DNA from 4 places in the Mesorhizobium sp. B264B1B genome. Region 3 is predicted to be linked to each of the others. Evidence: predicted binding sites of a transcription regulator. Region 3 holds the regulator's gene; each other region holds the start of a gene.
What was found. The regulator HrcA, encoded in region 3, represses chaperone genes, less so after heat shock. The targets are predictions, from matches to a motif close to GTTAGCACTCNCNNNNNGNGAGTGCTAAC.

Region 1: the regulator HrcA is predicted to act here: its motif matches at 4,301-4,329, upstream of groES (co-chaperone GroES).
Region 2: the regulator HrcA is predicted to act here: its motif matches at 2,253-2,281, upstream of LB547_RS19120 (co-chaperone GroES).
Region 4: the regulator HrcA is predicted to act here: its motif matches at 5,545-5,573, upstream of groES (co-chaperone GroES).

What each region holds. Positions count from the first base shown of each region.
Region 1 is NZ_JAIUIS010000015.1:35,986-43,990, reverse strand. It holds gene LB547_RS25635 (DUF982 domain-containing protein) at 532-777, opposite strand; gene LB547_RS25630 (Crp/Fnr family transcriptional regulator) at 2,018-2,740, shown strand; gene groES (co-chaperone GroES) at 4,412-4,708, shown strand; gene groL (chaperonin GroEL) at 4,770-6,434, shown strand; gene LB547_RS25615 (shikimate kinase) at 7,018-8,005, opposite strand, start outside.
Region 2 is NZ_JAIUIS010000009.1:700-8,704, forward strand. It holds gene LB547_RS19095 (Hsp20/alpha crystallin family protein) at 1-188, opposite strand, end outside; gene LB547_RS19100 (Hsp20 family protein) at 267-749, opposite strand; gene LB547_RS19105 (DUF982 domain-containing protein) at 1,016-1,333, shown strand; gene LB547_RS19110 (usg protein) at 1,458-1,736, opposite strand; gene LB547_RS19115 (hypothetical protein) at 1,761-2,102, opposite strand; gene LB547_RS19120 (co-chaperone GroES) at 2,439-2,753, shown strand; gene groL (chaperonin GroEL) at 2,811-4,442, shown strand; gene LB547_RS19130 (hypothetical protein) at 4,515-4,826, shown strand; gene LB547_RS19135 (DUF982 domain-containing protein) at 5,165-5,461, shown strand; gene LB547_RS19140 (LysR family transcriptional regulator) at 5,548-6,465, opposite strand; gene LB547_RS19145 (DsbA family protein) at 6,600-7,238, shown strand; gene LB547_RS19150 (NAD(P)-dependent oxidoreductase) at 7,275-7,886, shown strand; gene LB547_RS19155 (ROK family protein) at 7,965-8,005, opposite strand, start outside.
Region 3 is NZ_JAIUIS010000007.1:199,763-207,767, reverse strand. It holds gene LB547_RS16620 (EamA family transporter) at 1-208, opposite strand, end outside; gene hemW (radical SAM family heme chaperone HemW) at 307-1,485, opposite strand; gene rdgB (RdgB/HAM1 family non-canonical purine NTP pyrophosphatase) at 1,482-2,144, opposite strand; gene LB547_RS16605 (VOC family protein) at 2,144-2,554, opposite strand; gene rph (ribonuclease PH) at 2,738-3,454, opposite strand; gene hrcA (heat-inducible transcriptional repressor HrcA) at 3,731-4,858, shown strand; gene LB547_RS16590 (hypothetical protein) at 4,896-5,096, shown strand; gene LB547_RS16585 (PQQ-dependent sugar dehydrogenase) at 5,221-6,591, shown strand; gene LB547_RS16580 (LysE family translocator) at 6,720-7,337, shown strand; gene cysK (cysteine synthase A) at 7,530-8,005, shown strand, end outside.
Region 4 is NZ_JAIUIS010000002.1:556,810-564,814, forward strand. It holds gene LB547_RS06530 (DUF4160 domain-containing protein) at 79-306, shown strand; gene LB547_RS06535 (DUF2442 domain-containing protein) at 299-754, shown strand; gene LB547_RS06540 (alanine racemase) at 894-2,033, opposite strand; gene LB547_RS06545 (D-arabinono-1,4-lactone oxidase) at 2,030-3,322, opposite strand; gene LB547_RS06550 (MFS transporter) at 3,335-4,516, opposite strand; gene LB547_RS06555 (TetR/AcrR family transcriptional regulator) at 4,643-5,269, shown strand; gene groES (co-chaperone GroES) at 5,663-5,959, shown strand; gene groL (chaperonin GroEL) at 6,029-7,684, shown strand; gene LB547_RS06570 (TetR/AcrR family transcriptional regulator) at 7,785-8,005, opposite strand, start outside.

The DNA.
Region 1 (8,005 bases), on a different contig from region 3:
GGGACGGTACTTTCTTCCACAGATAGCCAGTGACATGACAGTGGCTCAGGAAGAGAAATTCAAGGCCGCTCAGCTCCCGTCATTCGCTTCGAGGATGGGGAGCAGGTCGTGCGTCACGCCAAATTGCACGATTTACGGGGTTGCCGCCCAAGAACCGTATCTGTCCTGTGGCGGAAGCTTTGGAACAAGGGAAGTTGGGATCAACACCGAGCGAATGCTTCAAAGCAACTCCGTTGGTGGTATGAAGCAGGCGGTGTCGGGCGCGAGGGTGTCCACCATGCGTCCAGGTGATCCTCAAATGAACCCTCTGCACCGCTCGAGGCGCCCTTCGGGAGTTCCAGGCGGCATTTCTGTTCAATAGCTGAGCCAAGTCTGCGGGCGTTGGAAGCTGTTAAACCTAGATCACCGGAGGCATGCTCCGCGCCACCCTGCTTGGTCGCGCCATGATCACGCAGAGGGACTTCCCATTCTATGCTTCGATCGGGAGGAGGATTGAACCTGAATGGATATCCGGCCGACCTTCGCGCTGGTCTAATCGCCGCGTAGAATCTTCGCCTCGAGCGCGGCCGCAACGAATGCCCGCCTTGCAGTTGGCGGATGAGCCTCACCACGCAACACGTGCAGACAGGCATCCATCGCTGCATTCCGCTTCTTGGTCTGAGAACGAAGATCCCGCATCAAAATAGTTGCCGCGTCATTCACCTCAAGCACGATGCGTTCAGAGCTGTTACGGTTGACCTGAACGACGACTGGTCTCTCAAATCTGCTTAAGCCCATCGCCACGCTCCCCTCCACCCGGCGACGACAGGCCGCACTGTTTTCCTCAACCGAAATCCGCCTGAATCACCGCAGCTAATTTTCGGTCCCAGGCGACCCCCTGCCTGGCCGTAAAGTCTCGAGAATGGTCGGTTCGCGCTGAATAAAATAGAGTGGGATAACCAAGCCGAATGCAGCGACACTATTGAGAAACAGGTATATGGTCATATAGCCCCCCGGCCATTTTCATAAACCATACAGCCATGCAAGTTCGCTAAAAGCAAGCGACCCCGGCGCGCGCACCTGCGTATACACGGCAATGTCATGTCGCCTCGTTCACAGCCGGGCGCGGCATGCTAGCCAGTGCCTACAGCACTCGTGATCTCGGACCGTGCCCATGCGTCGCGGACGCCCGATAACCACGGAAGTGCGGTGCGGCACATTGAGGCCGAGCCTGCACAACAGTCTCGCGGCAGCGCGAATGTAGATTGGCCGGGAGAATTCGCCAAAGTACCTCATGCTCCGTCATCAGCGGAACCTGAGCTCGAACAAAGGCAAGTCCGAACGGCCGCCCATCCTGCAGGATGTGGTGACGGCCAGTCACCACAACATGATCATCGACGAGTTGGGAATCGGCGCTATCCGCGCGACATTGGACCAGACGGCCCCGGGCTGACATCAGTCGATCCTCAAACGTGTCCCCGTACAGAATAAATCCGACAGCCGCCACTAGGGCATTTCGATCGGACACGCTGAGTGTTGCTGACGTCCCGCCGACGCAACTTTCCGAGCAATCGTAGATCCGAGCGATCGGCGAAGGACAACAAAAATCCTCCGCCCCCCACCGCGGCCGACCGGACGCGCTGCGGCATTGGGGAGCGGTTACATCTAGCGGCATCCCCGAGCGCGAGGTGTCGTTCTCAGTGAACAGTTACGATTTGAAAGCGCGCCGGCTCTAAATCAGGAGTTCGTGCGATTCTCACGAAGCTCAAGGGAATCGGCGCGCTAGGACGACAGGTAACGGGAAAGAGCTGGGACCTCAGAATGTCGGTTTCGTACAAAGCTGAGTTTGGTACGTTTCCCACTCTGACATACTTTTCGCGTCTTTTGTAATCACGCGGCGGGGGCTCGCCGTGCATCGATTCGCATTCCGCTGTCATTGTCGTACCAAGGGGCGTATTGTCACGAGATCGTCTGCACGTTTTTACGGGCGCGGACGGCAAGGAGATTGGAATGCTCTTGCCCCAAGTGGGATTGAGCCATGACCAATCCAGTGAATGCTTCCTACAAAAATGAATTGCTGCGACGGCTTAGCGCGGATGACCTCGCGCGTTTGGAGCCGCATTTTGAGCGACGTGCCCTTGATCTGAGAATGCCGTTGGAGACTGCCGGTTCAAGGATAGAGGCCGTTTACTTCCTTGAGGAAGGCATCGGCTCTGTTGTCGCGATGACTCCGGACGGCAAGGATGCCGAAGTTGGCCTCATTGGCTTAGAGGGAATGACTGGTCCCGCGCTGGTGATGGGTGCCGACTATGCCGCGCACGATTGTTACGTGCAATTGGCAGGCAATGCAGTGCGAATCGGAGTTCAGCCATTCAAGGCGGCTCTAGTGGACAGCCCTACGTTGCATCCCTTCCTTTTGCGCTATGTCCACTATCTCCACATTCAGGCTACGTATACGGCCCTAATGAACGCACGAGCGAGCCTTGAAGAGCGTCTGGCGCGATGGCTGTTGATGTGTGACGACCGGATGCACGACAAACGCATTACGATCACTCACGAGTTTTTGTCTGTTATGCTCGGCGTAAGGCGGCCGGGGGTCACCGTTGGGCTCCAAGTGCTCGAGGGCCGTGGCCTCATCCGTTCGCGACGAGGTGAAATCGTCATTCGAGACCGCCAAGGCCTCGTTGCCCAAGCAGCTGGTATCTATGGGCAACCAGAAGGCGAATATGTTCGGCTGATTGGGGAAATCGCCCGACGCTGACCATGGGGTCTGTGGGGTCCGCAAGCTCGGTCCTCGCTAGCAGCTAAGCAGAATCTTGCTTCGCGCGCGGTCAGATGGTGTAGAGATCCCTGGCTTGGACGAGCGGGCGACGGTTTTTGCAAATCCCAAGAATGGCTTGCATACAGGAGAGCAGCCCTCCATCATAGCCGGATTCGCAGTTCCATTTTTTGCCAGCGCACCTTGCGATTGGCAGCACGAATCGGGACGCCGCCCCCTAGGAGGGGGAGAAACCATGCCTTCCGTATCTACTGGACGGGCCAACTTATTGGACGCAGAAACGGGCGCCCGTTTCATTCACGCGCTACTCGATGAACTCTCTGGCGGGAAAGCGCCCACGCCCGACTTCGTCAAACAAAGCGCGGCGACAGTGCTTGCCAACGAAATGAATGTGGCGAGCCGGCCGGCATAGTCGTACTGAATGAGTGCACGGCGATCTATGCAGGAGGCAAGTCCGGCCAGATTTCGGAGCTGTATGTTCGACCCGAGATGCGCTCCAATGATTGCCCCTTGTCTGCTCGAGGTCGCTGTGCGGGAAAGCCGCGCTCGTGGTTGGAAGCGACTTGAGGTTGGAGCACCCGCGCAACCAAAATGGAAACGCACGTCGATTTCTACTCGGACGGGTTCGAGGAAGTCGGCCCTCGGCCCCGCAGGACTATTTAGACAATCTGTCCCCAACCTATGCCAAGCTACACAGGTGTAATGCAGGGTCACTTCGCCAGCAACGGTTATTCTCGCTTCGACGAACTTCAAAGCCGGCATGTGGCAGATCAAGTTCGGCTGCGAGCATCTTCACCCTTGGAGGAGGCGCGCTGCCTCGCGTACGGATGTCACTCGCGACCCACTCCCAGACCTGTTCCTGGCGCCCCTGATTGGTTGGAGTTTAGAGGCGCCCCTGATTGGTTGGAGTTTAGAAAAGTCAGCCACCGTCTGGTCTGACCGACGGAGCCGATCCTACCGGGGCGGCTCTGGTGTGGATCAAACGCGCCATAGTCCATTGTGAGACGGGGGGTGCCGCGGCGGATTGAGCGCACCTGATGAGCTTGGCAGCAACAAAACCACTTGCCGACTACCAGCACTCCGAGTGGGTTTGTTCCCGAATGAACTTCCTCGCGAGGCGCACCCGTGTGCAGGTGCGGTGATGCGGCGACAGCCGTAGCGGGCTGGCCGACAAAATGTAAGTAAGCGGCAGCAACCCCTGCGTCCTGGGTTTGAGCAAACCACAAGCGAGATACGGCCTTCAATCCGAATGCCTCCTGGCACAAGAAGTTCGCAAGTCTCGCTGCCTGATCAGCACTCCCCGCAGCGCGCAGGCGTTGCAACGGATCTTCAAAGAAATTCACAGGCTCTTAGCACTCCAAAGCCGCTGGGAATGGTAGGCGAACATAAATTGTCGAAACGCGCTGCCGAGAATGCCAAATGACGAAGTCAGCAGGAGTGTTCAAAGTGGTCGCCTTGCCTGAGAGCTTTGGATCAAGATTTTGCTCATGCGCCTGCCCTTTCGTCTTGACTATCTCCGGCTTACCCCTTAATCCTCCCGTTGTTAGCACTCGCTCGCGGTGAGTGCTAACAACGGTCCGGCAAAGCCGGGCTTTGCAGTTTGTCCGGCGTGGCCGGACGGTGTTTCTCACCGCTCTCACCGAGGAAGAAAAAATGGCAAAGTCGAAGTTCCGCCCGCTTCATGACCGCGTGGTCGTTCGGCGGGTCGAATCCGAATCCAAGACCGCGGGCGGGATCATCATCCCGGATACGGCAAAGGAAAAGCCGCAGGAAGGCGAGATCATCGCTGTCGGCTCCGGTGCTCGTGACGAAACCGGCAAGCTGGTCCCGCTGGACGTCAAGGCTGGCGACCGCATCCTGTTCGGCAAGTGGTCGGGCACCGAAGTCAAGCTCAATGGCGAAGACCTTCTGATCATGAAGGAATCCGACGTGATGGGCATCATCGGCTGACCGCCGTCGCCTTTCATCACATCCAATCTGAATTTAGGCCGAATTGCCCAGGAGCAAAAAAATGGCTGTGAAGCTCGTCAAATTCTCCCGTGATGCCCGCGAACGCATGCTGCGCGGCGTCAACATCCTCGCCGACGCGGTGAAGGTCACGCTCGGCCCGAAGGGCCGCAACGTCGTCATCGACAAGTCGTTCGGCGCCCCGCGCATCACCAAGGACGGCGTCACCGTCGCCAAGGAAATCGAGCTTGAAGACAAGTTCGAGAACATGGGCGCGCAGATGGTCCGCGAAGTCGCTTCGAAGACCAACGACATCGCCGGCGACGGCACCACGACCGCGACGGTTCTGGCGCAGTCGATCGTCCAGGAAGGCCACAAGGCCGTTGCCGCCGGCATGAACCCGATGGACCTGAAGCGCGGCATCGATCTGGCTGTGACCGAAGTCGTCGCGACGCTGATCAAGAACGCCAAGAAGATCAAGACCTCCGAGGAAGTTGCTCAGGTCGGCACGATCGCCGGTAATGGCGACGAGTCGGTCGGCAAGATGATCGCGGAAGCGATGCAGAAGGTCGGCAACGAAGGCGTCATCACGGTTGAAGAAGCCAAGACCGCCGAGACCGAACTCGAAGTCGTCGAAGGCATGCAGTTCGACCGCGGCTATCTCTCGCCCTACTTCGTCACCAACGCCGACAAGATGGTTGCCGAGCTCGAGGACGTCTACATCCTGCTCCACGAGAAGAAGCTCTCCAACCTGCAGGCCATGCTGCCGGTTCTCGAAGCCGTCGTGCAGACCTCCAAGCCGCTGCTCATCATCTCGGAAGACGTCGAAGGCGAGGCCCTGGCCACGCTGGTCGTCAACAAGCTGCGTGGCGGCCTGAAGATCGCTGCCGTCAAGGCGCCGGGCTTTGGTGATCGCCGCAAGGCCATGCTGGAAGACATCGCCATCCTCACCGGTGGCCAGGTCATCTCGGAAGACCTCGGCATCAAGCTCGAGAACGTCGGCCTCAACATGCTCGGCCGCGCCAAGAAGGTGTCGATCTCCAAGGAGAACACCACCATCGTCGACGGCGCCGGCAAGAAGGCCGAGATCCAGGGCCGCGTTGCCCAGATCAAGCAGCAGATCGAAGAGACCACTTCGGACTACGACAAGGAGAAGCTGCAGGAACGTCTGGCGAAGCTCGCCGGCGGCGTTGCGGTGATCCGCGTCGGCGGTGCGACGGAAGTCGAAGTCAAGGAAAAGAAGGACCGCGTCGATGACGCCCTCAACGCGACCCGCGCGGCCGTCGAAGAAGGCATCGTTGCTGGTGGTGGCGTCGCGCTGCTGCGCGCTTCGCTGAGCATCAACGCTGTCGGCGTCAACTCCGACCAGGCCGCCGGCATCAACATCGTTCGTCGCGCGCTGCAGGCTCCGGCCCGCCAGATCGCGGCCAACGCCGGTGCGGAAGCCTCGATCGTTGCCGGCAAGATCCTTGAGAACAAGGGCGCGACCTTCGGCTACAACGCCCAGACGGGCGAATATGGCGACATGATCGCCATGGGTATCGTCGATCCGGTCAAGGTTGTCCGTACGGCTCTTCAGGACGCGGCCTCGGTCGCCGGCCTGCTGGTCACCACCGAAGCCATGATCGCGGAGGCTCCCAAGAAGGAGTCGGCTGGCGGCGGCATGCCTGGCGGCATGGGCGGCGGCGGCATGGGCGGCATGGGCGGCATGGGCGGCATGGATTTCTAATCCACGCTACCTGCGCAATACGGAAAGGGCGGCAGCGATGCCGCCCTTTTTTTGCACAACTTCGCGGAACCACAGCTACATCGTCGTACTGGCCGCTTGATACCGCCTATTACCTCATGTCCATTTCCAGCACCCATCTCGTCCTTTGACGCTCTTCTTGATGCAGTCAGCAACAGCTGGTACCGGTCACAACTCTTTCGCGTACTCTTTTACTGCAAATTCAAGTGATTGGGGCATAGGGACAGGAAGCCCTGAGCGGTTCTGCAGCCAAGCTGTGCAGAATTTGTCGGTCTGCCTCTGTCTCCACGCCCTCGGCCATGACCTCGATCCCAAGCACAAGCAGCCTGTCATCTCGAGACCTTGCCAGACCGCGAACGAAGCCCTGCTGCCGCATCACTGCTGTGAAGGGCGGGCCATTGGGCGGTCAACGAATCTCCTGTGTCATCTAGGACCAGATCGACTCGGCCAGAGGCTTCTGACGACTTTATGCATGCGATTCCCACTTTTGTTAGCATTCGGCGCGAACCCGCCCCCTGCACCAAACCTGCGAAAGGACCTGATCGTTGTCGCCTAAAGCTTGTTGTCATCGACTTGAGCGTTCTCTGCTTCTCATGGAAGATGCTAAATCCGCTCGTGCGTTATTGCCGGCCAGCAAAGGCTGCGGGTCGGCGGTGAGGGTGTCGAGAGGCGGCAGTTCACCTTGACTCATTGGTGCCGCCGGCGCCTGGATGGTTTCCACGACTGTGCCGGAAGCACCGGAGACATGTGACATCTCGGCAGCGGGCGTCAGGGCGGCTTCTCTCTCCCTGCTGCACAGAAAATCGTGGAGCGCCTCCACGCAAATGCCGGCGTTCTTCTTGTCTTTTCTAAAGGTCGGGACCACCTTGATATCGGCCTGTTGGTAGTCTGGCCCGCGCTTTTCTAACATGTTTTCGAGCTGCTGCTTGATGTCGGGGCCTTGCAGCAGCGGCCGGCCGGTGTCGCCCGTGGAGCGCTGCTGCAGGTGGAGGCGCCTGCCGATCTCATCCAGGTCGGTGTTGAGCCAGATTGACACCGCCTTCTCGCGGATCAGGTCTCGATTGGGCTGCTTGACAAAGCCGCCGCCGCCGGTTGCGATGACCATGGGGCCTTTCTTCAACTGCTCGGCGAGCTCTCTAGTCTCCAGCTCCCTGAAGTAGGGCTCGCCACGGCGCTCGAATATATCCTTAATATCGCCGTGCCCTTTGATGATAAGTTTATCGATGTCGACAAACTCCACCCCCAGCTCCCTGGCAAGGCGGGGGCCGATGCTCGACTTGCCGCTCGCCGGCATGCCGACGAGCACGACCGGCCTCGTACCGAGGGCCGCGACGATCTTGCCGGCATGCGGCGAGAGAATGACCGCACTCTGTTGTCTTGCGACGGTGGGCGACCTGGAGGTCCCTGCCGCCCTCGACCTGCTTTCTCCTGACGAGCCCCAGTGTAATATGTCCCAGGCACCACGGGGAATGGGGACCAGCTCGCATTCGCTCTGCGCGCGCTGCGCGAGCTCGGCCCGGTAACTGGCCGGCGTATGGAACTCGACCTCGAAG
Region 2 (8,005 bases), on a different contig from region 3:
CAGCGTCCGCCGTTCGCGGCAACGGAAGGCAAGGATGGCAGACCGGAGCCGAAACCGCGGAAAACATCGTCGAAAAGACGGTTCACCTCGCGGTGCAACGACATGAACGGATCACGTTCGCCATCGCGCAGAAGGCTGGGCACCTGGCCTCGTTCCCGGCCAAAAGGAATGAGATCACGTACGCTCATTGTCTTTCTCCTCTTTGCTTGCGTCTCCACCACCGGGCGACCGGCGTCCGGTTGGTGGAAGCCCTGACCCGAATTGCCTCACGCGGCCTGTTTTTCCACTTGCACGGGCTTTGCCGCGGATTTTTCCTTGGCTTTGGCCATGCTGGTGCCGATCTCGATCTTGCGCGGTTTCATCTCTTCGGGAATCTCACGCTGAAGATCGACGGTCAGGAGACCGTTGACGAGGCCGGCGCCGGTCACCTTCACATGGTCGGCAAGTTCGAAGCGTCGCTCAAACGGCCGTCCGGCGATGCCGCGATGCAGGTATTCGCCATTGTCCTCTCCGGCACGCTCGCCGGCGATGACGAGCATGTTGGGTTCATGCACGATGCTCAATTCGTCTTGACCGAAGCCGGCTACCGCCATGGTGATGCGGTAGGCGTCGTCACCGGTCCTGGAGATGTCGTAGGGCGGCCAGTTGTCGACGTTCGCCGTGCGGCTGGCATTCTCCAGCAGGTCGAAAATGCGGTCGAAGCCTATGCTCGACCGATAGAGCGGTGAAAAGTCGAAAGCGGTTCTCATAGCCACATCCTCCTTCGCTGAGCAACATGGGTACGAGGAGTGCCAAGGATCGGCACTCCTTGACCTGCCGGCCCTTCCGGCGCCGGCGGAATCGATCTGGGAACTGACGGGCGTGGCGTCAAGAGGCCTGATCGAACGTCTCGTCGAAATTCCGGCGGCTCTTGACGCGGCCTGAACGGCTGACCATCTCGATCACGGATGGACGGTCGCCGGTGACGCCATCCGATTGCTTACTCGCAAAAAGACGTCAAAAAACGGAGGAAGTGATGAACGATATTCGGTTTCCTCAGCCGATTACCCTCGAATTATCGGATGCCCCACGCAAGGTCGCCAGCAGCTTCGAGGCTCTGGAATGCCTGGATCAACAATGGCCGAAATGGGCGCGCGGACCAAGCTGGCGCGCCGCCGGTCGCGCATGCCGTGATGCGCTGGATGGCTGGCGCAGCGGGCGTGCTGCCTACAAGGCTTTCTTGAAGGCGGCCAAGCGAGCCGGCCTGACGAGGGGCCGCTCCCCTTCGCCTCGCCAACCCCGCTCCGCGAGGATGCCAGGGGCGGCCCCGCTGATGGCTGTCAGAGCAGGATAACACGAATTCCTACCGCCCATCCTGCTCGGAAGCTCTGACTTTAGGTATGCTCAATCGAGCCTTTGAGCGCGCCGCGTTGCAGGCGACGCGCTTCAGGTTTTTTGATCCGCTCAATGTGATCCGCTCAATGGATGGCAACGATGCCGTCAACGGCGCGCCATTCCGACGGTGTGATTAGACGATGGTGTGCGACGCGCACGGAATGCAGCGCGCCGTCCAGTTCGCTTTCCCAATAGCCAAGGAAGCCCTTCAGCTCCGGAAAATCGGGAGCGAGGTCGTATTCCTGCCAGACATAGAGCTGCAGCAGGTTGGGGTAGTCAGGCATATAATAGTGAATCTCGGCCGTGGTCAGGCCGTAGCCATCCATCTGCAGGCGGAATTCTCTGCTGACCGCAGTCACCATATGTTTCTCCTTTCGCTGACGACCTCATGCATTCATCCTGGCGAAGTCGTGCCGGAATTCGTCCGGCGTGGACCGCGGCGCCGGCACGTCGATGTCGAGCTTGCATAGGGCCTCCATGATGTGGTCGAAGCAAACCGGCCGCTCGACTCCCGGCGGCAGGCGCAGTTCCGGCATCGACTCCACCGCGCAGGCATCCGAGGCCCAAGACGACAGGATCGCCCGCTTTTCCCAGAGGTCGAGCGCGTCGTCTTCCAATACCTCGTCAGGATGTTTGAAGTGCCTCGCCGGCGAAAGCAGCCGGTCAAGCGAGGTGTCGGGCGTGTCAGTCAGGGAAGGCATGATCGGCGAAAATTTATGTCGGTCCATCGCTGTCCTCCGTCTGCAAAAACTCCTCGATAGCGTCCAGTTTCCGGCTGTGCTTCGGCAGCGCCGGCCAGGATAATCTTGTTAGCTCTTCACCAAAATTCAAGCGGTGAAATCGTCGACTTGGCGAGAATCCCCGCATGATAACAACGCGTTGGCACTCTCATGCGACGAGCGCCAAAATTTTTGCGCCAACCTCTTGAAACCGGAAAATTCCAAAACTAGCTCGATATGCGCGCGCGATGCCTGAACAAGGGTCGCGGCACCTCGTGCCGGGCCGATATTGCCGGTCCGGCGCGGAGGAACCTCAAAAACTGTTTGTCCTTGAAGGAGAACGACATGACGTTCCGCCCATTGCACGACCGTATCCTGGTCCGCCGCATCGAAGCCGAGGAGAAAACGGCTGGCGGCATTATCATTCCCGACACAGCCAAGGAAAAGCCGCAGGAAGGCGAGGTGATCGCCGCTGGCCCGGGTGCCCGCAACGAAGCCGGGCAGCTACAGCCGCTCGACGTCAAGGTGGGTGACCGCATTCTGTTCGGCAAATGGTCCGGCACCGAGATCAAGCTCGGCGGCCAAGACCTGATCATCATGAAGGAAAGCGATGTGATGGGCGTGATCGAGCAGACCGCGACCGTGAAGAAGGCCGCCTGACGGCTTCTTGCCAAGTTACCAGTCAACGAAAGCTGCCTAAATTGAAGGAGTGATCCAATGGCTGCCAAGGAAGTGAAATTCCATACCGAAGCCCGCGAGAAGATGCTGCGCGGCGTCGACATTCTGGCCAATGCGGTGAAGGTGACGCTCGGTCCCAAAGGCCGCAACGTCGTTATCGACAAATCCTTCGGCGCGCCGCGCATCACCAAGGATGGTGTGACGGTGGCCAAGGAGATCGAACTGGAAGACAAGTTCGAAAACATGGGCGCGCAGATGGTGCGCGAAGTCGCTTCGAAGACCAACGACATCGCCGGCGACGGCACCACGACCGCGACCGTTCTTGCCCAAGCCATCGTCAAGGAAGGCGCCAAGGCCGTCGCCTCGGGCATGAATCCGATGGATTTGAAACGCGGCATCGACAAGGCCGTGGAGGCGGTCGTTGCCGAACTGAAGGCCAACGCTCGCAAGGTGACGAAAAACGACGAGATCGCCCAGGTCGGCACCATTTCGGCCAACGGCGATCCCGAGATCGGCCGGTTCCTCGCCGAGGCGATGGAGAAGGTCGGCAATGAAGGTGTCATCACGGTGGAGGAGGCCAAGACCGCCGAGACCGAACTGGAGGTGGTCGAAGGCATGCAGTTCGACCGCGGCTATCTCAGCCCGTACTTCATCACCAACCAGGACAAGATGCGCGTCGAACTTGAAGAGCCCTATGTGCTGATCCACGAGAAGAAACTGTCCAACCTGCAAGCCATGCTCCCCGTCCTCGAGGCGGTCGTGCAGTCGGGCAAGCCGCTGCTGATCATCGCCGAGGACGTGGAAGGGGAGGCGCTCGCCACGCTGGTCGTGAACAAATTGCGCGGCGGCCTGAAGGTTGCGGCCGTCAAGGCGCCCGGCTTCGGTGATCGCCGCAAGGCGATGCTGGAGGATATCGCCATCCTCACCGGCGGCACGGCGATCAGCGAGGATCTCGGCATCAAGCTCGAAAACGTCACGCTGCAGATGCTGGGCCGCGCCAAGAAGGTGGTGATCGAAAAAGAAAACACCACCATCGTCGACGGCGTTGGCCGCAAGGAAGAGATCCAGGGCCGCATCGCCCAGATCAAAGCGCAGATCGAGGAGACCACCTCCGACTACGACCGCGAGAAACTGCAGGAGCGGCTGGCGAAGCTCGCCGGTGGCGTCGCCGTCATCCGTGTCGGCGGTTCGACGGAAGTCGAGGTGAAGGAGCGCAAGGACCGTGTCGACGACGCGCTGCATGCGACCCGTGCGGCGGTCGAGGAAGGCGTACTCCCGGGCGGCGGCGTCGCGCTGCTCCGGGCCGCCAAGGCGCTCGATGCCTTGCCGATCGACAATGCCGACCAGAGGACCGGTGTCGAGATCGTGCGGCGTGCGATCGAGACCCCGGTGCGCCAGATCGCGGAGAACGCCGGCGCCGAGGGCTCGATCATCGTCGGCAAGCTGCGTGAGAAGAGCGAGTTCGGCTGGGGCTGGAACGCCCAGACCAACGAGTTCGGCGATCTCTACGGCCAAGGCGTCATCGATCCGGCAAAGGTCGTGCGCACCGCGCTTCAGGACGCCGCTTCCGTCGCTGGCCTGCTGGTCACCACCGAGGCGATGGTGGCCGAGAAGCCAAAGAAGGAGGCCGCGACCCCTGCCATGCCCGCCGGCGCGGGCATGGACTTCTAGGACGCTGGGAGGCCGCCCGCTCCCACAAGTGGGAGCGGGCGCTTCCCGGGGAAAGTTTGGAGAGAGACCACTATGACCGGTATCGGTTCCGTTTCGGCGCCCACGCATCCGGCAAACGAATTTCTCGCCTACGAGGCAGAATGCAGGAGCGTGCTGGGGCCATTGTTGATGCGCGTTCTCGACATGGCCGAGTCCGCAGGCTGGAGCCGCCGAACGGCGGCGTCGACGCTGATGTTCCTGGCCGCGCAGCATGTGTCGGCAGCCTCGGAAAGCTCCGGCGGCTCAACCAGGGATGGAGGACGCGATCATCGGAGCCCCACAGCAAACGATGGACCGATGTCCGGTTGGGAGGAGGACCGACATGATCGTGGGCCAATTGCGTGAATGCCTGAAAACGTTGAGGTGGAAAGCGGCAGACCTCGTCGACGAGCTTGGTTGCCCGCAAAGCCAGGTCGCCGCCTGGCTCGATGGGCGGGCGCTTCCGCCGCTTTCCGTCCTTGCCTGGCTCGAGGCGCTCGCCAGGGCGCATAGGGCGCTACCGGCGCCCGGCCGAGGCTCGCCGGTGCTCAAGCCAAGCCGGGTCGAGCCAGCCGAGATCAGGCTCGCGGCTGCCGGAAATCCGACGACACCGGCGCACCCGCCCTATCCGCGCCGACCTGTCTTCGCGCACCAGGCTGCCCGACATGCTTCGGTTCGTTTGCCGTCGAATGGAGGTTTAAACCATGGCACAGATGCGCTTTGAAGAACCCGTGACGATCTTGGTCGGAATGGGGCTTCCGGTGACGATCGAGACTGCGATGGAAGCATATGCCGTGCTGCAGGACTGGCCCGTTGCCAGCCGGAACGGCGCCCATGCCGTCGCCCTCAACGCTTGCAAAGCCGGCATTGCCGGCGAGATCGATGCGGAAACCGTGCGGGCGACCTTGATCGCCTTCGCGCGCCGCAATGACATTCTGGTGCCGAATATGATCTCGCCTGCGAGTACCGCGCCCAGCGGCCGCACCGTGCGAGCGGATTGAGGATCTATACGCGACCTATCGGTGAGCGCCCGGCGACCAAAACGATCAGCCCGTCAGCCTTGAGCTGGCGGGCTGTCTCCGTCGCCTCAGGCCGTTTCGACGAGACGCGAGCGTTTCTTCTCGGCGGCCGCCAGCAACTCGACGAAGGCGCGGACCTTGGCTGGCCGGAACCGGGCCGGAGGGAAAACGGCATGGATGCCGCCGGCAGGCAACGTCCAGTCGGCAAATACCGGCACGAGACGCCCCTCGGCGATATCGTCGCCGACACTGTAGTCGGGAAATACGCCCAATCCGATACCGGCGAGCACGCAGGCAAGAGCCGCCGGGCTCTTGTCGCACATGATGACCGGGTTGAGTTCGGTCAACACCGTTTCTCCCTCTCTTGAAAACAGCCATTGGCCGATGCCGCGCAGCTGGGCGTTGCCGACCCAGGCAAGCGATCTTGCCTGGCGCGGGGTGACATCGGGCGGCAGCCTTGCGGCGAAGGTCGGGTTCGCCACCACGACCTGCTGTATCGTGCCCAGGCGCCGCGCCTGATTGGAGGAATCCGCAAGCCAGCCGACGCGGATGCCGAGGTCGATCTGCTCGTCCACCAGATTGCTGACGGCGTCATCGAAAATCGCCTCGACGCGCATATGCGGATAGGTTCGGAGATAGGCGGCCATGACCGGCGCAACGATCTTGGTGCCATAGTCGAGCGGCGCGGTCAGCCTCAGCATTCCCTTGGGTTCGATCGCCCCGTGCGAGATCTCGCCATAGGCCGCTTCGGCTTCGCGCAGGATGATCATCGCGCGGTCGTAGAAGAGGCGACCCTCCTCGGTCGGCGTGACACGCCGCGTCGTGCGCCGCATGAGCGTCGCGCCCAATTCCTGTTCAAGCCTGCCGATCTGGTGGCTGACCACGGCCTTGGCCACGCCAAGCCGGTCCGCCGCCGTGGTGAACGAGCCTGTCTCCATCACCGTGGTGAAATAGACAAGCCGATTGAGATTCAGGAGTTCGGTCACATGCTTTGTCTGATTAGATCAGACAGTTTGTATTATTGGGCACCGTTTATTGCAAGACCATCACCTGCCACATGTAAGCCAAGACATTTGGCGGACGGGGCAGCCAACGCCACCGCAACGGAGACCGGGCGACCGTGGGCAATCCAGAAGTGACCTATCTTTTCGATCCGCTCTGCGGCTGGTGTTATGGCGCAAGCCCGATGCTCGAAAAACTGTCCGCCAGCGGCGTGCGCGTCGAGCTCTTGCCGACCGGCCTGTTTTCGGGGGCAGGCGCTCGGCCGATGGATGACGGTTTTGCCGCCCATGCCTGGGCGAACGACCAGCGCATCGAGCGGTTAACGGGACAGGTTTTCACGCAGGCCTATCGGGACAACGTGCTGAATGTTCGCGGCACGTTGCTGGATTCCCATGCCGCGACCCTCGCGATTACCGCAGCGGGCCCGGAAGATCCCGGCCGCCGGCTGGCCGCGCTGAAGGCGATCCAGAACGCGCGCTATGTCGATGGGCGCGATATCGTCACGGTCGGCGGTGTCGCCGAGGTGCTCGCCGCCGCCGGCATGGCCGATGCCGGCGAACTGGTGAAGGCGCCAACCGAAGGATTGCTGACAGCTCACCGCGAACTGGTCGGCCGAGGCCGCGCGCTGTTCCAGCGCTTGCATTCCAATGGCGTGCCTTCGCTCGCCGTCATCCGCAACGATGCGCCGCGCCTCATCGGTTCGAACGCGCTGTTCGGCAGTTTCGACAATCTCCTCGCTCATATCGCGGCCGCGTGACCCCCAACCCACCTCCAACAAGGAATGGAAAAAGACATGGCAAAAGTCGCTCTCATCGGCGCATCGGGCGCAGTCGGTTCGCGCCTGCTCAAGGAACTCTCCGGCCGTGGCCACACGGTCACCGGCATCGCCCGCAATCCTGAAAAAATCGCCGCGCTGCCTGGCGTGACGGCCAGGAAGGGCGACGTCTTCGACAAGGAAGGCCTCGCCAAGCTGGTCCGCGGCCACGATGTGGTGATCAGTTCGGTGCATTTCCTCGACAGCGATGCCGACACGCTGATCGCCGCGGTGCGAGCCTCCGGCGTGAAGCGTTACCTGGTCGTCGGTGGCGCGGGCAGCCTTGAGGTCTCGCCTGGCAAGCGGCTGGTCGACACGCCCGAATTTCCTGACATCTACAAGGCCGAGGCGCAGAAGGGCGCTGACTTCCTGGACAAGTTGAAGACCATCGATGACCTCGACTGGACGTTCCTGTCGCCGTCCGCCATGTTCATCCCGGGCGAGCGGACCGGCAAGTTCCGCCTCGGCAAGGACACGCTTCTGGCTTCGGACAAGGGCAGCAGCATTTCCTTCGAGGATTACGCCATCGCGATGGTCGACGAGATCGAGAAGCCCGCCTACATAAAGCAGCGCTTCACCGTCGGTTATTGACTAGGCAGGCCTGGCCAGCTCGAAAGCGAAACGGCTTTCGGAGTTGGCGAGCCCAGCTGCTTCTTGTCCATCAACGTTCTAAACGTCGCCCGTCATTATCGCTCGCAGCCATGCCATGA
Region 3 (8,005 bases):
AGGTCTTCCCGGAGATTGAGGCCCACGATTGGAATTGGCCGCTGGCGGCGAGGATCGCCGCAAGCACGACCAGGATGATGGCTGTCCGGATGAGGGTGGCGAAATCGGAATTGATGGTCTCGATGCCGACCTTGGCAAAGATCGCCGTCAGTGCCGCGAAAGTCGCCGACAACAGCGCCCAGAATTGCCAGGAAAGCGTCAGGTTCATTCGGATAGCCTCACCGGTCGGGTCTCAACTCAGATACCGCGAAACAGCTGCCTCCAGAAGCGTAATCTTGGCTTCGAGATTGGGAGCAGCATCCCCGCCTACCGCGCCAGATCGGCCACCACTGCGTCGAGCACGATCATGCCGGCGGGCGTGGCGCGCAGGCGGGCGTTGCCGATCGGCGCCACCAGCCCTTCGCCTTGCAGCACCGACAGCCGTGCGCTCGACAGGCCGCGCCCGGAAAACGCTTCGTAGCGCGACAGGTCGATGCCTTCCGCCAGCCTCAGTCCCATCAGCAGGAACTCGTCAGCCTCTTCGGAGCGCGTCAGGGTCTCGCCGCCGGTGACGCCATGGCCCTTGGCCTCGACCAGATTGGCCCAGGTTTCCGGCATCCTCTCCGCGATGGTCACGACGCGGTGGCCGTTCTCGACGAAGCGGCCATGCGCGCCGGGGCCGACGCCGACATATTCGCCATAGCGCCAGTAGGTCAGATTGTGCCGGCTTTCGGCACCCGGCCGGGCGTGGTTTGAGATCTCATATGCCGGCAAACCATGGGCTGATGTCACCTCTTGCGTCAGCGCATAAAGGTCGGCGGCGTGGTCGTTGTCGGGGATGATGAATTTCTTCGCCGCGTGCAGCGCGTGGAACGGCGTGCCTTCCTCGATGGTCAGCTGATAGAGCGACAGATGGTCGGCGGCGTGGCCGATCGCCTGTTCGAGCTCCGATGCCCAGGCCTCCGGCGTCTGGCCTGGCCGTGCGTAGATCAGGTCGAAGGAGAGCCTTGGGAATATCTCCCGCGCGAGCCCGATCGCGTGCAGCGCCTCGTCCACATTGTGCAGCCGGCCAAGGAAGCGCAAATCCTTGTCGTTCAGCGCCTGCACGCCGAGCGAGACCCGGTTGACGCCCGCAGCGCGATAGCCGCGAAAGCGTTCGGCTTCGACCGAGGAGGGATTGGCCTCCAGCGTCACCTCGATGCCGTCGGGCACCGTCCAGTTCTTCGCCACGGCGTCCAGGACCCTGGCCACCGTTTCCGGCTTCATCAACGACGGCGTGCCGCCGCCGAGAAAGATGCTGGTCACCTCGCGTGGGCCGGTGCGCTGGCGCATCGTCGCCAGTTCCGCCTCGAAGGCGGCGGCAAAGCGCTCCTGGTCGACCGGCTGGTGGCGGACATGGCTGTTGAAGTCGCAATAGGGGCATTTGGCCGCGCAGAACGGCCAATGCACATAGACGCCGAAACCGGGGCTGCGGTCGAGCGGCATGGTGGCGCCGGGCCTGATCATGCCGAACCTGACCTGGCCAGACCCAATCGAGCTTGGGCGAATTTCTGGAAGGCGCGGGCGCGGTGCGACAGAGCCGTGGCCTGGCCGGGTTTCCAGCCGTGTTTTTCCTCGGCACTCATCTCGCCGAAGGTCTTTTCGAAACCGTCGGGCAGGAACACCGGGTCGTAGCCGAATCCGAGCTCGCCGCGCGGCGGCCAGACCAGCGTGCCTTCGGCCTCGCCGCGGTAATATTCGGCCTCGCCGTCGGGAAAGGCGAGGCAGATGACGGCGACGAAGCGTCCCGTGCGCTGCGCGGGCGTGGCGGCGCCGACTTCCTGCAGCGCCACTTCGGTGCGCTGCATGGCGATGCCGAAATCCCTGCTGCCATCAGGCGTTTCGGCCCAGTTGGCGGTGTAGACGCCGGGCGCGCCGTCGAGCGCGTCAACGCACAGGCCCGAATCGTCCGACAGCGCCGGCAGGCCCGTCGCCTTGGCCGCGGCGAAGGCCTTGATATAGGCGTTCTCCTCGAAGGTTGTGCCGGTCTCCTCGGGTTCGGGCAAGCCATAGTCCTTCGCCGATTTCGCCTCGAATCCGAATGGCGCCATCAGATCGGCGAATTCGCGCAGCTTGCCTTCATTGTGGCTGGCGACGACGATCTTTTTTCCGTCGAGAGAATGCATCAAAGTCCCCAGATTCTCGGCTCGGCGAATTCGATCGAATTGCCGGAGGGATCGCGGATATAAAGCGAGCGGCCGCCTTGCGGCCATTCGAATTCGCTTTCGACAGCGATGTTCTTCGCCTTCAGATGGGATTTCCAGCGGCTGATTTCATCGGCGGTCGCCGCAAAGCAGAGATGGCCTTCGCCCGATGTGCCGTGTGGCGGCACTTTCAGCCTCGCGTCGGGCGCGGGCGGGACCTTGGTCGCCTCCGCGTTGAAGATCAGCAGCACGCCGGCTCCGCAACGGAAGAAGAGATGGCGGCCCTCGACCTTGCCGAGAGGAGTGAGGCCGAGGATGTCGGTGTAGAAGGCTTCGGCAGCGGCGAGGTCGGTGACGTAAAGAGCGGATTCAAGAATGGCAGAGGGGATCACGAGGCACCCCCCTCTGGCCTGCCGGCCATCTCCCCCGCAAGGGGGGAGATTGGCAGCGTGAGCGCCGGCTCATGGTATTCTATTCTGATTATTGGCGAAGCTCTAGACAACAGCCGATCTCCCCCCTTGCGGGGGAGATGCCCGGCAGGGCAGAGGGGGGTGCCCAGGCTCCGCATGAATAAACTACGCCACCGCCATCTGCTGCAAACTCACCAGCCTCTGGATGCCTTTCTTGGCCAGGCCCATCAGCTCGGCGAACTGCCCTTCCGAAAAGGGCTCGCCCTCGGCCGTGCCCTGGATCTCGACGATGCCGCCCTTGCCGGTCATGACGAAATTGGCGTCGGTGCCGGCGGAGGAATCCTCGAGATAGTCGAGGTCGATGACCGGCTGGCCGTCATGGATGCCGCAGGAAATCGCCGCGACATGGTCCTTCAGCACCTTGGCGACGCTCACCATCTGCCGCGCTTCCATCCAGCGCAGGCAATCGTAAAGCGCCACCCAGCCGCCGGTGATGGAGGCGGTGCGGGTGCCGCCATCGGCCTGGATGACGTCGCAGTCGACGGTGATCTGCTGCTCGCCCAGCGCCTGCAGGTCGACCACGGCGCGCAGCGAGCGGCCGATCAGCCGCTGGATCTCCAGCGTGCGCCCGCCCTGCTTGCCGGCGGAGGCCTCGCGGCGCATGCGCTCGCCTGTCGAGCGCGGCAGCATGCCGTATTCGGCCGTCACCCAGCCTTTCCCGGAATTGCGCATCCAGCCCGGCACCTTTTCCTCCAGGCTTGCCGTGCACAAGACATGCGTGTCGCCGAACTTCACCAGGCACGAGCCTTCGGCATGTTTGGAGACGCCGCGCTCGAAGGAGATGGCGCGCATTTCGTCGAACTGGCGTTTGGAGGGGCGCATTCGGCCTGCTTTCTTGTCAGCTTTTTTGAATCTTGGCCGGCTTTTAGACGCATGCGGGGCACGGCGTAAAGGAAAATGGACCGGCGGCCGCAAACGCGGCGACACCGGGGCGATCGCGCAACACGACACCGGGGTGATCGCAAGTGCGACACCGGGGTGATCGCAAGTGCGACACCGGCTGATCGCGCAACGCGACACCGGGTGATCGCAAGTGCGACACCGGGTTGCGCGCAGCGCCGCGAAGTCTATATCCTTGAACCGGAGGTTATGGCCGCAATGACCAAGGCAGTCGATCCCGCTTCGCAGTCGCTCGCTCTTCACGCGCCGGCACTTCAGGCGCCCGCACTTCAGGCGCCCGCACTTCAGGCGCTCGACATGCGTTCGCGCGACATCTTCCGGCGTATCGTCGATTCCTATCTGAGGGACGGCGAGCCCGTGGGATCGCGCAGCCTGTCGCGCATCCTGCCGTCCTCGCTGTCGCCCGCCACCATCCGCAACGTGATGAGCGATCTCGAACATCTCGGCCTGATCTACGCGCCGCACATCTCGGCCGGCCGTCTGCCGACGCAGGCCGGCCTGCGCTTCTTCGTCGACGCCTTCATGGAATTGGGCGACCTCTCCGACGAGGAGCGGCGCAGCATCGAGGCGCAGGTGCGCGCCTCCGGCTCGGGCGCCACGCTGGAACACATGCTGACCGAGGCCAGCCAGATGCTGTCGGGCATGTCGCGCGGCGCCGGCCTGGTGCTGGCCGCCAAGAACGAGGTGGCGCTCAAGCACATCGAGTTCATCCAGCTCGAGCCCACCAAGGCGCTGACCGTGATGGTGTCGCAGAACGGCGACGTCGAGAACCGGGTCATCGATCTGCCGGCCGGCATCACCGTCTCGCAATTGCACGAGGCCTCGAATTTTCTCAACGCCCATATTCGCGGCCGTACGCTGGCCGAGGCGCGGGCGGAGGTCGAGCGTATCAAGAAAGAGACAAGGGCAGCGCTCGACACGCTGTCGCAGGACCTGGTGGAGAAAGGGCTGGCGGTGTGGGCCGGCGCGGAAAGCGGCCTGCCGGCGCGCCTGATCGTGCGCGGCCGCGCCAATCTGCTCGAAAACGTCACCGCCCAGGCCGACATCGAACTCCTGCGCCACCTGTTCGAGGACATGGAGACGCAGGACGGGCTGATCCAGCTGCTCGACCTCGCCGAGGCGGGACCGGGCGTGCGCATCTTCATCGGCTCGGAAAATAAGCTTTTCTCGCTCTCCGGCTCGTCGCTGGTCGTGGCACCCTACCGCGACAAGGACGCCCGCGTCGTCGGCGCGCTCGGCGTCATCGGCCCGACCCGGCTCAACTACGCCCGCATTGTCCCGATGGTCGACTATACGGCGCAGCTGATATCGCGCATGCTGCGCTGAGAGCTGGGATCGATCCAGACGGCCGAGGAGAGAAAAGATGGCGCTGGAATCGTTCAAGGCCCAGATCAGCCTGCTGCTGGAGGAGATGGTCAACCAGCCTGAGGATGTGCGCGAAGTGCAGGAGCAATTGCGCGAGAAGCTGCGCGAAATCCGCGCCATGGGCATGCCGCTGCCGGCCGATCTCGTCGAACTGGAAAAGAACCTCGACGCCGATCTCGATCTCGACGCGGATACCTGACCCGAATTCCTTCAACTCCCCGTGTCGTCCGGAACGACTGCCGAGCCCGCCCGTTCCCTTGATGCATGTGACTTCGGTCTTGGGACAACGACATGCATGAAGAAGCGAGAAGCTGGAGACTGGGATGATCCGACTTGCCGGCGCCGTGGTAATCGCTGCTGCCTTGCTCTTCGCCGCGACGGCATTGGCCCAGCAGGAAGAGCCGGTGCTGAAGGGCGCGGCCGCATTCGGTGACTGGCGGGCCGATGCGCCGGGCGTGCGCCGGTTGATCAGCCCGCAAGACCAGCCCAGGCCCTATGTCACCAGATCCGCCTCGAACGGCGCCGGTCCGGTGCAAAGGCCGCAAGGCGCCGAGCCGCGGCTGCCGGCGGGCTTTTCGGCGGAACTGATCGCTTCGGGCATCGACAATCCGCGCGTCGTGCGCGTCGCGCCCAATGGCGACCTGTTCGTCGCCGACAGCGAGGCCAACCAGATCCGCGTCTACCGTCTCGGCGAGGGCAGCGCGAAACCTGTCAGGGACGGCATCTTCGCCCGCAATCTCAACCAGCCCTACGGCATCGCCTTCTACCCGCCTGGGGACAACCCGCAATGGGTCTATGTCGCCAACAGCGACAGCATCGTGCGCTTTCCCTACCGCGATGGCGACCTGGAGGCCTCCGGCGAGCCGGAAACCATCGTCCGCGATATTCCGGCCACTCATCACTGGACCCGCGACATCGCCTTCTCGCCGGACGGCAAGACGCTGTATCTCTCGGTCGGCTCCGGCTCGAACGCCGCCCAGGACATGGCAAGGAAACCGCGGGGCGGGCTCGACGCCTGGGCCAGGTCGAAGCCGCTCGGCGCCACCTGGGGCGCGGAGGAAGGCCGCGCCGACGTCAGGGCTTTCGACCCGGACGGTAGGAATGGGCGCATCGTCGCCACCGGCCTGCGCAACTGTTCGGGCATGGCCATCCAGCCGGCGGCGGGCGCGCTGTGGTGCGTGGTCAACGAGCGCGACGCGCTCGGCGACAACGTGCCGTTCGAATATGCGACCGAAGTGAAGGAAGGCGCCTTCTACGGCTGGCCCTGGTACTATATCGGCGACAATGAGGATCCGCGCCACAAGGGCGCGCGTCCCGACCTTGCCGGCAAGGTCACCGTCCCCGACATTCTGATGCAGGCGCATTCGGCGCCGCTCAACATCGCCTTCTACGACGGCAGGAATGTCCGCGCAGGATCCGGTTTTCCGGCCGAATACAGGGGCGACGCCTTCGTCGCCCTGCACGGTTCGTGGAATCGCGGCAACAGGACTGGCTACAAGGTGGTGCGGCTCAAGTTCAAGGACGGCAAGCCGACCGGCGAATATGAGGATTTCATGACCGGCTTCGTCACCTCCGGCGGCGAGGTCTGGGGCCGGCCGGTCGGCGTGGCGGTGGCGAGCGACGGCGCGCTGATCGTCACCGAGGACGGCAACGGCACCATCTGGCGCGTGACCTACGGCGACGGCCGGTCCTGATCCGCTGGGAGGCCTCGAGCACGGGGCATGCCTGGTGCAACCAAATCCGGCTCCAGGCAATTCCCGCCCGCGAAACTCTGTGCGACAAGGCGCCGTCCCAGCAGTTTCGCGGACGCAAGGCTCGATCCATGACCCTCACCGGCTTTCTCGCCTACAGCGCCGCCCTCGGCTTGGCCGCGGCCATTCCCGGCCCCGGCATCACCGCGCTTGTGGCGCGCGCGCTCGGTTCCGGCTTCCGCTCGTCGCTGGCCATGTCCTTCGGCCTGATGCTCGGCGACCTCCTTTATCTCACCGCCGTGGTGCTTGGGCTTGCCTTTGTCGCGCAGACCTTCGGCTTGGTGTTCCTCGCCGTCAAATGGGCCGGCGTCGCCTATCTCGCCTTCCTCGGCTGGCGCTTCTGGACCGCCGGCATCACGCCCGAGACGGTCGAGGCCAGGAAAGGCAAGGGCGGGCTAGCGTCGAGCTTCCTCGCCGGCCTGACGGTGACGCTCGGCAATCCGAAGACGATGATCTTCTATCTCGCCATCACGCCGACCATCGTCGACCTCAAGACCATCACGCTGGCCGATTACGGCATCCTCGCCGCACTCACCGTCCTCGTCCTGTTCGTGGTGCTGGTGCCTTATCTGACGCTGGCGGCCAAGGCGCGCTGGTTCCTGCGCTCGCCGCGCGCCCTGAAGGCGCTGAACCGCACCGCGGCCGGTTTCATGGTCGGCGCGGCGGCGGCGATCGCCGCCCGCCAATAGGGCCATTTTTGCCAAGGCATTCCGCCGGACTGGCTTTTGCGGGAACGCTTTTCCGAGGCCGAGGCGTTTTAGACACGGGCCCCACTCGGATATTTTCGGGCGACGGTCTATCTTGCGTCCGTGGAAGGCCTATCTTGGCGGCCATCCGTCTGAGATCAGTTCCATCCGCCTGACATTCTGGGAGCCAAACCAATGAACAAGTTCGCCGCCTCCGCTCGTGTTCCCGGCCGTGGCCGCATCTACAATTCCATCACCGATACGATCGGCGACACGCCACTGGTGCGGCTCGACAAATTCGCCAAGGAGAAGGGCATCGTTGCCCATCTCCTTGCCAAGCTCGAATTCTTCAACCCGATCGCCTCGGTCAAGGACCGTATCGGCGTGGCGATGATCGAGGCGCTCGAGGCATCGGGCAAGATCGCTCCCGGCAAGACGACGCTGATCGAGCCGACTTCGGGCAATACCGGCATAGCGCTTGCCTTCGCTGCCGCCGCCAAGGGCTACAAGCTGATCCTCACCATGCCCGAGACCATGTCGGTCGAGCGCCGCAAGATGCTGGCGCTGCTCGGCGCCGAACTGGTGCTGACCGAAGGGCCGAAAGGCATGAAGGGCGCCATCGCCAAGGCCGACGAACTGGCGGCCACCATCCCCAACGCCATCATCCCGCA
Region 4 (8,005 bases), on a different contig from region 3:
ACGCTTTGGTGCACCCAGTGCACTTTCGCTTGATTTAGTGCACCCTCTGCATTAAGTTTGGCGCGCTGGAACAGCCACATGCCCACTTTGAAGGTTCTCGACGGCATCAAGATTCAGGTCTTTGCGGATGACCATAACCCGCCTCACTTTCACGCGTTGAAGGGTAAGTATGAAGTCCTGATCAGGATTGGCTCATGGAACGTGTTGCGTGGCCAAATGCGTCGCAAAGACCTCGATGCCGTAATCGCTTGGGCTAACTCGCATGAAGAGGAGTTGCGCAATGAATGGACCCGCCTCAATGGTTGACGATATCGTAACAGTCGGCAATCCGCTCCCCAGGATCGCCTCGGTCACCATGATTGATGGCCGCCGCGTGCGCATCACCTGGCGAGACGGCCGCTCCAATACGGTTGACCTGAATCCAGTGTTGAATAGCCATCGACACTTCATTCCGCTTCGCGACGATGACGAGCTGTTTGGAACCATGCGGGTTAACGAAGACGGCAATGCAATCGAGTGGGACGGGGGAATCGAGTTGTCAGCCGAATGGATCGATACCCTGCCCTCAATTGGTATGGAGAACCGGGAATTCCGCCATATCATGGACGATCTGCTGAAATTCTCGCTTGAGGGGATGGCGCTCCAGTTGGAAATCTCCAGGCGCCAAATTGCCAACTATAGAGGATCGACACCGATCCCCAATTCAATCGCGTTGGCTACTCGATATCTCGCCGAGAAGGCCGGTCAACGATGACCCCGTCTGGAGGCGGATAGGCTCGCTGACTGTTCCAAGCATGCGGCTGCTGGCCGCCGGCGCATCGTGGCTTTGGGTTGACGGCCGGTCTGTTGCATCGAAGCGTCTGGTTTGACCTCATCGTAACGAGGCACCATGCCTACCCCATCGGCAGCGCGGGCCAGCGGTCCACGAGGCTGTCGCCCGAAAAGACCGCGATCGATCCGAACTGCTGCAGCACCGCCTCGCTTTGCGTCGGACGCAGGAAGGCGTAGTCGCCTGACCTGGTGGTGGCATCGCCGGGCAGGCCCATGAACTGCTGGTTCGAGGAAAGGCCAAGCAGGCCATTGGTCTCCATGCCTTCGGGAAACACCGGTTCGGCCATCCATTTGCCGCCATAGAGATAGCAACCCTTGCGCGGAAACCGGCCGACCGTCTGCAGCAGGCGGGTGACCGCCGGCGGGCCTGGCAGCATCGGCTCGACCACCTTGAGGATAGGCGTGGCGATGAAGGCCGCGGGCTGGAAGCCGTCGAGGCCGGGCGTGTCGAAATCCCCGGGCAGCACGAAGGCCGACCCGATCGACACTTCGTTGGCCATGCCGCCACGATGAAGCAACGCGGTCTTCGAGCCGCCGATGTTCAGTGTTCGGCGCTGGTCCTCGCCGAGAGCCGCGATGAACGCCGCGGCCCGCTGCGACGCCTCTGCCAGCGCCTTTTTGGGACCGCCGAACAGACCGGGAATGTGCGGCGCGTGCGCCTCGTAGGCCATGACGCCTTCGCAGCGCAACCGGGCGGGCAGCACGTTCAATGCCTTCGACAGCGCACGCGGTTCGGCGAACCCGCCCCGATGCAGCCCGACATCGATCTCGAAAGCGATGCGCAACCCGACGTCGAGTTCGGCGGCCAGAGCGCCGTATTCCGCCAGTCTCTCCTCGCTGTCGATCAGCCAGCAGGCGCGCGACCAGTCGGCGGTACCGCTTGAAATCGCTTGCCTTGCCGCGCCGACCGGCATCGGCTTGCCGTAAAGCATGTCGGCATCGGGAAGAGCGTCGAGCACGGCCCTTGTGATCGGCGGATGAAACGTCATGAAGCGATGGGTGCCGAGCGCCTCGGCGATATGCGAAAGCAGCGGCAGGCAAGCAAGCGACTTGTCGACCAGCCGCACGGCAAGGCCGGGCGCCAGTCTCTGCTTCACCAGGTCGATGTTGCGGTCCAGCCGGTCGCGGTCGAGCACGAGACAAGGCTGAAAGACGCCGGCCGCCCTCAACGCATCCGACAGCGTGGTGAAATAGCCGCTCATTGGCCGATGCCGAACAGGCCGGCCATGTAGGGCGAGACGAAACGGTTCTCGGGATCGATGTCTCGCCGAACAGCCATCGCATCATCCCAGCGCGGATAGAGCTTTTTGAAATCCGCCGCCTTCAGGCTGTGCATCTTGCCCCAATGCGGCCGGCCGCCATGCCTGCGAAAGATCGGCTCGGCCGCCCGCATGAAGGGCTCAGGGTCGTTGGCGGCATCGTGGTGAATGGCGATCGAGCAGGTCAGACGCTTGTAGAAGGGCGAAAGCCAGAACATGTCGGGTGCCACCGAGCGCACCTCCATCGGAAAATAAACTTCCGGAAAGTGCTTCTCGGTCAGCTCGATGATCTGCGTGATCACCTTCGGCCCCTCCTCGAAGGGCAGATGATACTCCATCTCGTTGAACTTGGTCTGCCGGTCGCTGGCATAGACGTTGAGCCAGTCCTGCACATAATCCTCGGCCGGCACTTTCTTCACGGCGCCGCGGATCAAGGAGCGGCGCAGCCATGGCAGCCGGCGCAGCGCCCTGCTCAGCTTGCGTAGCGTCGCCAGGCCGGCCTCGTCGTGCTCGGTAGGCCTGGTGGTCGGGTTCGCGTCGCTGAGGTCGCTGGCGATGAACTGCGCGTAGCCGGAAAACGGGATGTAGTAGAATTCGGCCGACCGGTGCGCGGCCATCATCGTCTCGAAATCGCGCAGCATGTCGGCGATCGGCAGCACCCACTTGCGGCGGCGCAGCCGGTAGGTCGCGATGTTGTTCAGCGTGACTTCGCTCAAGATGCCGAAGGCGCCGAGAGCGACCCCCATCGCATGGATCATATCCTGGTCGCGGGTCCGATCGAATTCGCGCAACTCGCCCCGCCCGTCCACGATCTGCACCGTCTCCAACTGGGTGTGATAAGCGCCCAGCGTCAGCCCGGAACCATGGGTGGCGGTGCCCAGCGCGCCGCCGATCGCCTGGCGGTCGATGTCGCCCATATTGGGCAGGCCCTGGCCGATGCCGTGCAGCATGTGCATTAGCGGGCCGAGCCGCGTCCCTGCCCGCACCCGCGCGCGATGGCTTTGTATGTCGTGCGAGACCAGCCCCTCGATCTTCTCCAGGGAAACGATCGAGCCTTGCGATGCCACCAGCGCCGTGAAGGAGTGGCCAGCACCCGCCACCCGCAGCGGCCCAGGTGCCGTGCGCACCAGATCGGCAAGCTCGCCGGCGTCGGTTGGAGTGGCGATCAGCTTCGGCTCGGCGCGCACGAAGCCCGACCAGTTGCTCCAGTTCCGCGCGGTGATCGTCGACATCCAGCCGTCCCGTCAGACGCGCCGACGGCGCATAGTGGCCACGAACAGGCCAAGCAGGGCCACGCTGGCAAACGCGCTTGCCGCGGCGAATTCCGGCACGGGCCGGAAATCCTTGCCATTGATGAGCAGCGACGCCGCGACCGGCCCGATCGCCAGGCCGAAGAGCTGTGCAGCCGGCACCAGCAGCACGGCGGTACGCGTCTCGTCCGCCGTGATCGCCAGCCGGATCTGATAGGGTACGATGAACAACAGGATGAAGCCCATGACCAAGGCGGCGATCCAGAATGTCGTCAGGCCAGGTGCGCTGGCAAGAACAAGGGAGGAGACCAGCGCGACGGCACCGATGGCCGTAATGGCAATGCGGTAATCGATGCGCGCCTCGAACACGGTCGCCGTCATCGCGCCCAGGACCTGCGTCGCCAGGCTGGCCGAGACGATCAGACCGACGGTCCAGCTATCAATCCCATACTGCGCACCGAGCGGTTCCAGGAAGGCCCAGATCGCGCCGAAGAACATGAAGTAGCAGAAGACCGACAATAGCGCGGTGATCGACGGAACCGTCAGCACATTGGCCAGGTTCTCCTCTTTCGGCAGGTCGGCGTAGTCACCGGGTACGGTGAAAGCGGCCGCCAGCGAAACGACGCAGACGACGGCAAGCACGATGAAGCCGCCGGACGACCCCGCCTTGGGAATGACATAGAGTGCCAAAAGCAGAGCGAGCGCACATTGCGCCAGGGTCTGCAGCGTCACGAAATAGCCGCCGATGCGCTCCGCCCGGCGCGAACGGGCGATCAGTTCGGTGGCGATCGCGACCAGACCACCTTCAGCCAGCCCGGCGATGGCGCGGGCGGCGATCAACGCATTGGCGCTTGCGGCATGGGCGGTCCATACATTCGCCAGGGCCAGCAGGATCAAAAGGACGGCGCTTTTCCAGCGCATGTTGCGCGCGGAAAGCAGCATCGCCACCACGGCTGAACCGATGGCGATCGCGATCATCTCCGCCGTGGCGACCAGCGCCAGTTCATCGCCGCTGACATGGCCCTCGGTGTAGAGCGCGCCAAGCAGCACGGGCTGAAGCCCGAGGATCAGCAGCCCGACCGAGCCGATCCATAATGCGGAGCCGAGCTCGACGCCGGTCGGGTTGCCGACCAGCCAATCGCCATTTTCCGCTTGTACGGCTTGCGTCGCAGTCACGAGGCGCCTCCCAACGTCCTTGCAGTGCGATAAAAAAGCTGACAACTTGTCAGCATTACGAAACTGATACTTGATCATGTTTCTTGTCAACCGGGAATTTTGAAGCTCTCGCGAGAGATTGGGCGCATGGCGGAAGCAAGGCGGATGGCGACGGCGCCGAGGCGCAGGCCCAAGCAGGAGCGGAGCCGCGAACGCATCGACGCGATCCTTTCGACGACCATGCGGCTGATCGGCGAAAAAGGCATCGACGCGGTGACGATGAAGGAAGTGGGCGCACTGGCGGGCGGACCGATCGCCACCGTCTACCATTATTTCCCCAACAAATCGGCGATCCTGGCGATGCTCTATGAGCGCTTCTCGGAGGAAAGCCGCGCACGCTTCGGCGAGATCATCGCCGAAATAAGTGGGCTTGAGGACGTGACGGCTGCCGCGGACCGCATGATCGAGGACTATTACCGGCGCGTGGCCGACGACCCGGCCATCCAAGATCTGCAGAACGCGATACAGGCTGACAAGGCGCTGCAGAACCTCGACATTGCTGAGACAAGGCACCAGGCCAAGATGTTCTGCGACCACGTCGCTCCGATGCTGCGGCCCGACCGGCGCGAAGACTTCGCGCGCGTGGTGTTCCTGATCTTCCAGCTTGCCGGCGGCGTCGTGCGGCTAGCGCTGACGCAGGACGAGAAGGAAGGCCGCCGCACGATCGACGACTACAGGTCCATCATCCATACGCAGCTGAGATTGTTTCTGTAGTTTTCGGCGGCGGCTTTCGCGCCCCTCTCCCGTGACATCGACACGTCTTGCGTATCGAAGTATCGGGCGGCAGGATCTCTGACCGGTAGCGGCGGAGCACCCCTCCGCGCCTTGTTTCGCCGTCGATTGCGGGAGGAACCGGCGCATTTCGCATGAAAGGCCAGCGGCAACTGGCACGTTCTGCGAGCGGGCTTTCGCGGAAAACAAAATTTCGCGCCGCTGCCCGCTCGCGCGCGCCTTGACTCTCGCCAGCCAGCAGCCTATTTCACCGCCACGTTAGCACTCGCCCTGGGTGAGTGCTAACCACAGGTCCGGTACCGCCGGGCTTTGTAGATTGTCCGGCTTCGCCGGACGGAGGAACTGTTTCTCACCGTTCTCATCGAGGAAGAAAACATGGCAAAGTCGAAGTTCCGCCCGCTTCATGACCGCGTGGTCGTACGCCGGGTCGAATCCGAATCCAAGACCGCCGGCGGGATCATCATCCCCGACACGGCGAAGGAAAAGCCGCAGGAAGGCGAGATCATCGCCGTCGGCTCCGGCGCCCGCGACGAGGCTGGCAAGCTCGTGCCCCTGGACGTCAAGGCTGGCGACCGCATCCTGTTCGGCAAGTGGTCGGGCACCGAAGTCAAGCTCAATGGCGAAGACCTTCTGATCATGAAGGAATCCGACATTATGGGCATCATCGGCTGAATATCGGCCTTCCCATCAACTGAATCTTAAATCTTCGGGCTCGATCCGAGCCCCTGCCAGGAGTTGAACATGGCTGCCAAAGACGTAAAATTCTCCCGCGACGCCCGTGAGCGCATGCTGCGCGGCGTCAACATCCTCGCCGACGCGGTGAAGGTCACGCTCGGCCCCAAGGGCCGCAACGTCGTCATCGACAAGTCGTTCGGCGCACCGCGCATCACCAAGGACGGCGTCACCGTCGCCAAGGAAATCGAACTTGAGGACAAGTTCGAGAACATGGGCGCGCAGATGGTCCGCGAAGTCGCTTCGAAGACCAACGACATCGCCGGCGACGGCACCACGACCGCGACCGTTCTGGCGCAATCGATCGTCCAGGAAGGCCACAAGGCGGTTGCCGCCGGCATGAACCCGATGGACCTGAAGCGCGGCATCGACCTGGCCGTGACCGAAGTGGTCGCAGCTCTCGGCAAGGCCGCCAAGAAGATCAAGACCTCCGAGGAAGTCGCCCAGGTCGGCACCATCTCGGCCAATGGCGACGAGTCGGTCGGCAAGATGATCGCGGAAGCGATGCAGAAGGTCGGCAACGAAGGCGTCATCACCGTCGAGGAAGCCAAGACCGCCGAGACCGAGCTGGAAGTCGTCGAAGGCATGCAGTTCGACCGCGGCTATCTCTCGCCCTACTTCGTCACCAACCCCGATAAGATGGTTGCCGATCTCGAGGACGCCTACATCCTGCTCCACGAGAAGAAGCTCTCCAACCTGCAGGCCATGCTGCCGGTCCTGGAAGCGGTCGTGCAGACCTCCAAGCCGCTGCTCATCATCTCGGAAGACGTCGAAGGCGAGGCCCTGGCCACGCTGGTCGTCAACAAGCTGCGCGGTGGCCTGAAGATCGCCGCCGTCAAGGCTCCGGGCTTCGGTGACCGCCGCAAGGCCATGCTGGAAGACATCGCCATCCTCACCGGTGGCCAGGTCATCTCCGAAGACCTCGGCATCAAGCTCGAGAATGTCGGCCTCAACATGCTCGGCCGCGCCAAGAAGGTGTCGATCTCGAAGGAGAACACCACCATCGTCGACGGCGCCGGCAAGAAGGCCGAGATCCAGGGCCGCGTTGCCCAGATCAAGCAGCAGATCGAGGAGACCACCTCGGACTACGACAAGGAGAAGCTGCAGGAACGCCTGGCCAAGCTCGCCGGCGGTGTTGCCGTGATCCGCGTCGGCGGTGCGACCGAAGTGGAAGTGAAGGAAAAGAAGGACCGCGTCGATGACGCCCTCAACGCGACCCGCGCGGCCGTGGAAGAAGGCATCGTTGCCGGCGGTGGCGTGGCCCTGCTGCGCGCTTCGGGCAACCTCAAGGCCACCGGCGTCAACTCCGACCAGGCCGCCGGCATCAACATCGTGCGCCGCGCGCTGCAGGCTCCGGCCCGTCAGATCGCTGCCAACGCCGGTGCGGAAGCATCGATCGTTGCTGGCAAGATCCTCGAGAACAAGGGCGCGACCTTCGGCTACAACGCCCAGACCGGCGAATATGGCGACATGATCGCCATGGGTATCGTCGATCCGGTCAAGGTCGTGCGTACGGCTCTCCAGGACGCGGCCTCGGTCGCCGGCCTGCTGGTCACCACCGAAGCCATGATCGCGGAGGCTCCGAAGAAGGAGTCGGCTGGCGGCGGCATGCCTGGCGGCATGGGCGGCGGCGGCATGGGCGGTATGGGCGGCATGGACTTCTAATCCAGCCATCTGCTTTATGCATGTGGAAAGGGCGGCAGCGATGCCGCCCTTTTCTTTGCACATTCAGGCCTTGCTTCAGCGTAGTCGGTTGGAATCAGCGTCAGACAGCAGTGCTCTCCGCTTGCCGCGTCGCCTTGCCGGCGAGGACTGCCTGCTCGATCAGGGTAGCCACCTCATCGGCCACGACGTTGATCGATGAGCGATCGCGGGTGGCGCGGGCAATCACCATCAGGCCTTCCAGCGAGGACTCGACCAACAGCGCCAGCGCCCGTGCGCGGCGCTCGACCACCCCTGCCCTGACAAACGCCTGGCGCAGCAGGC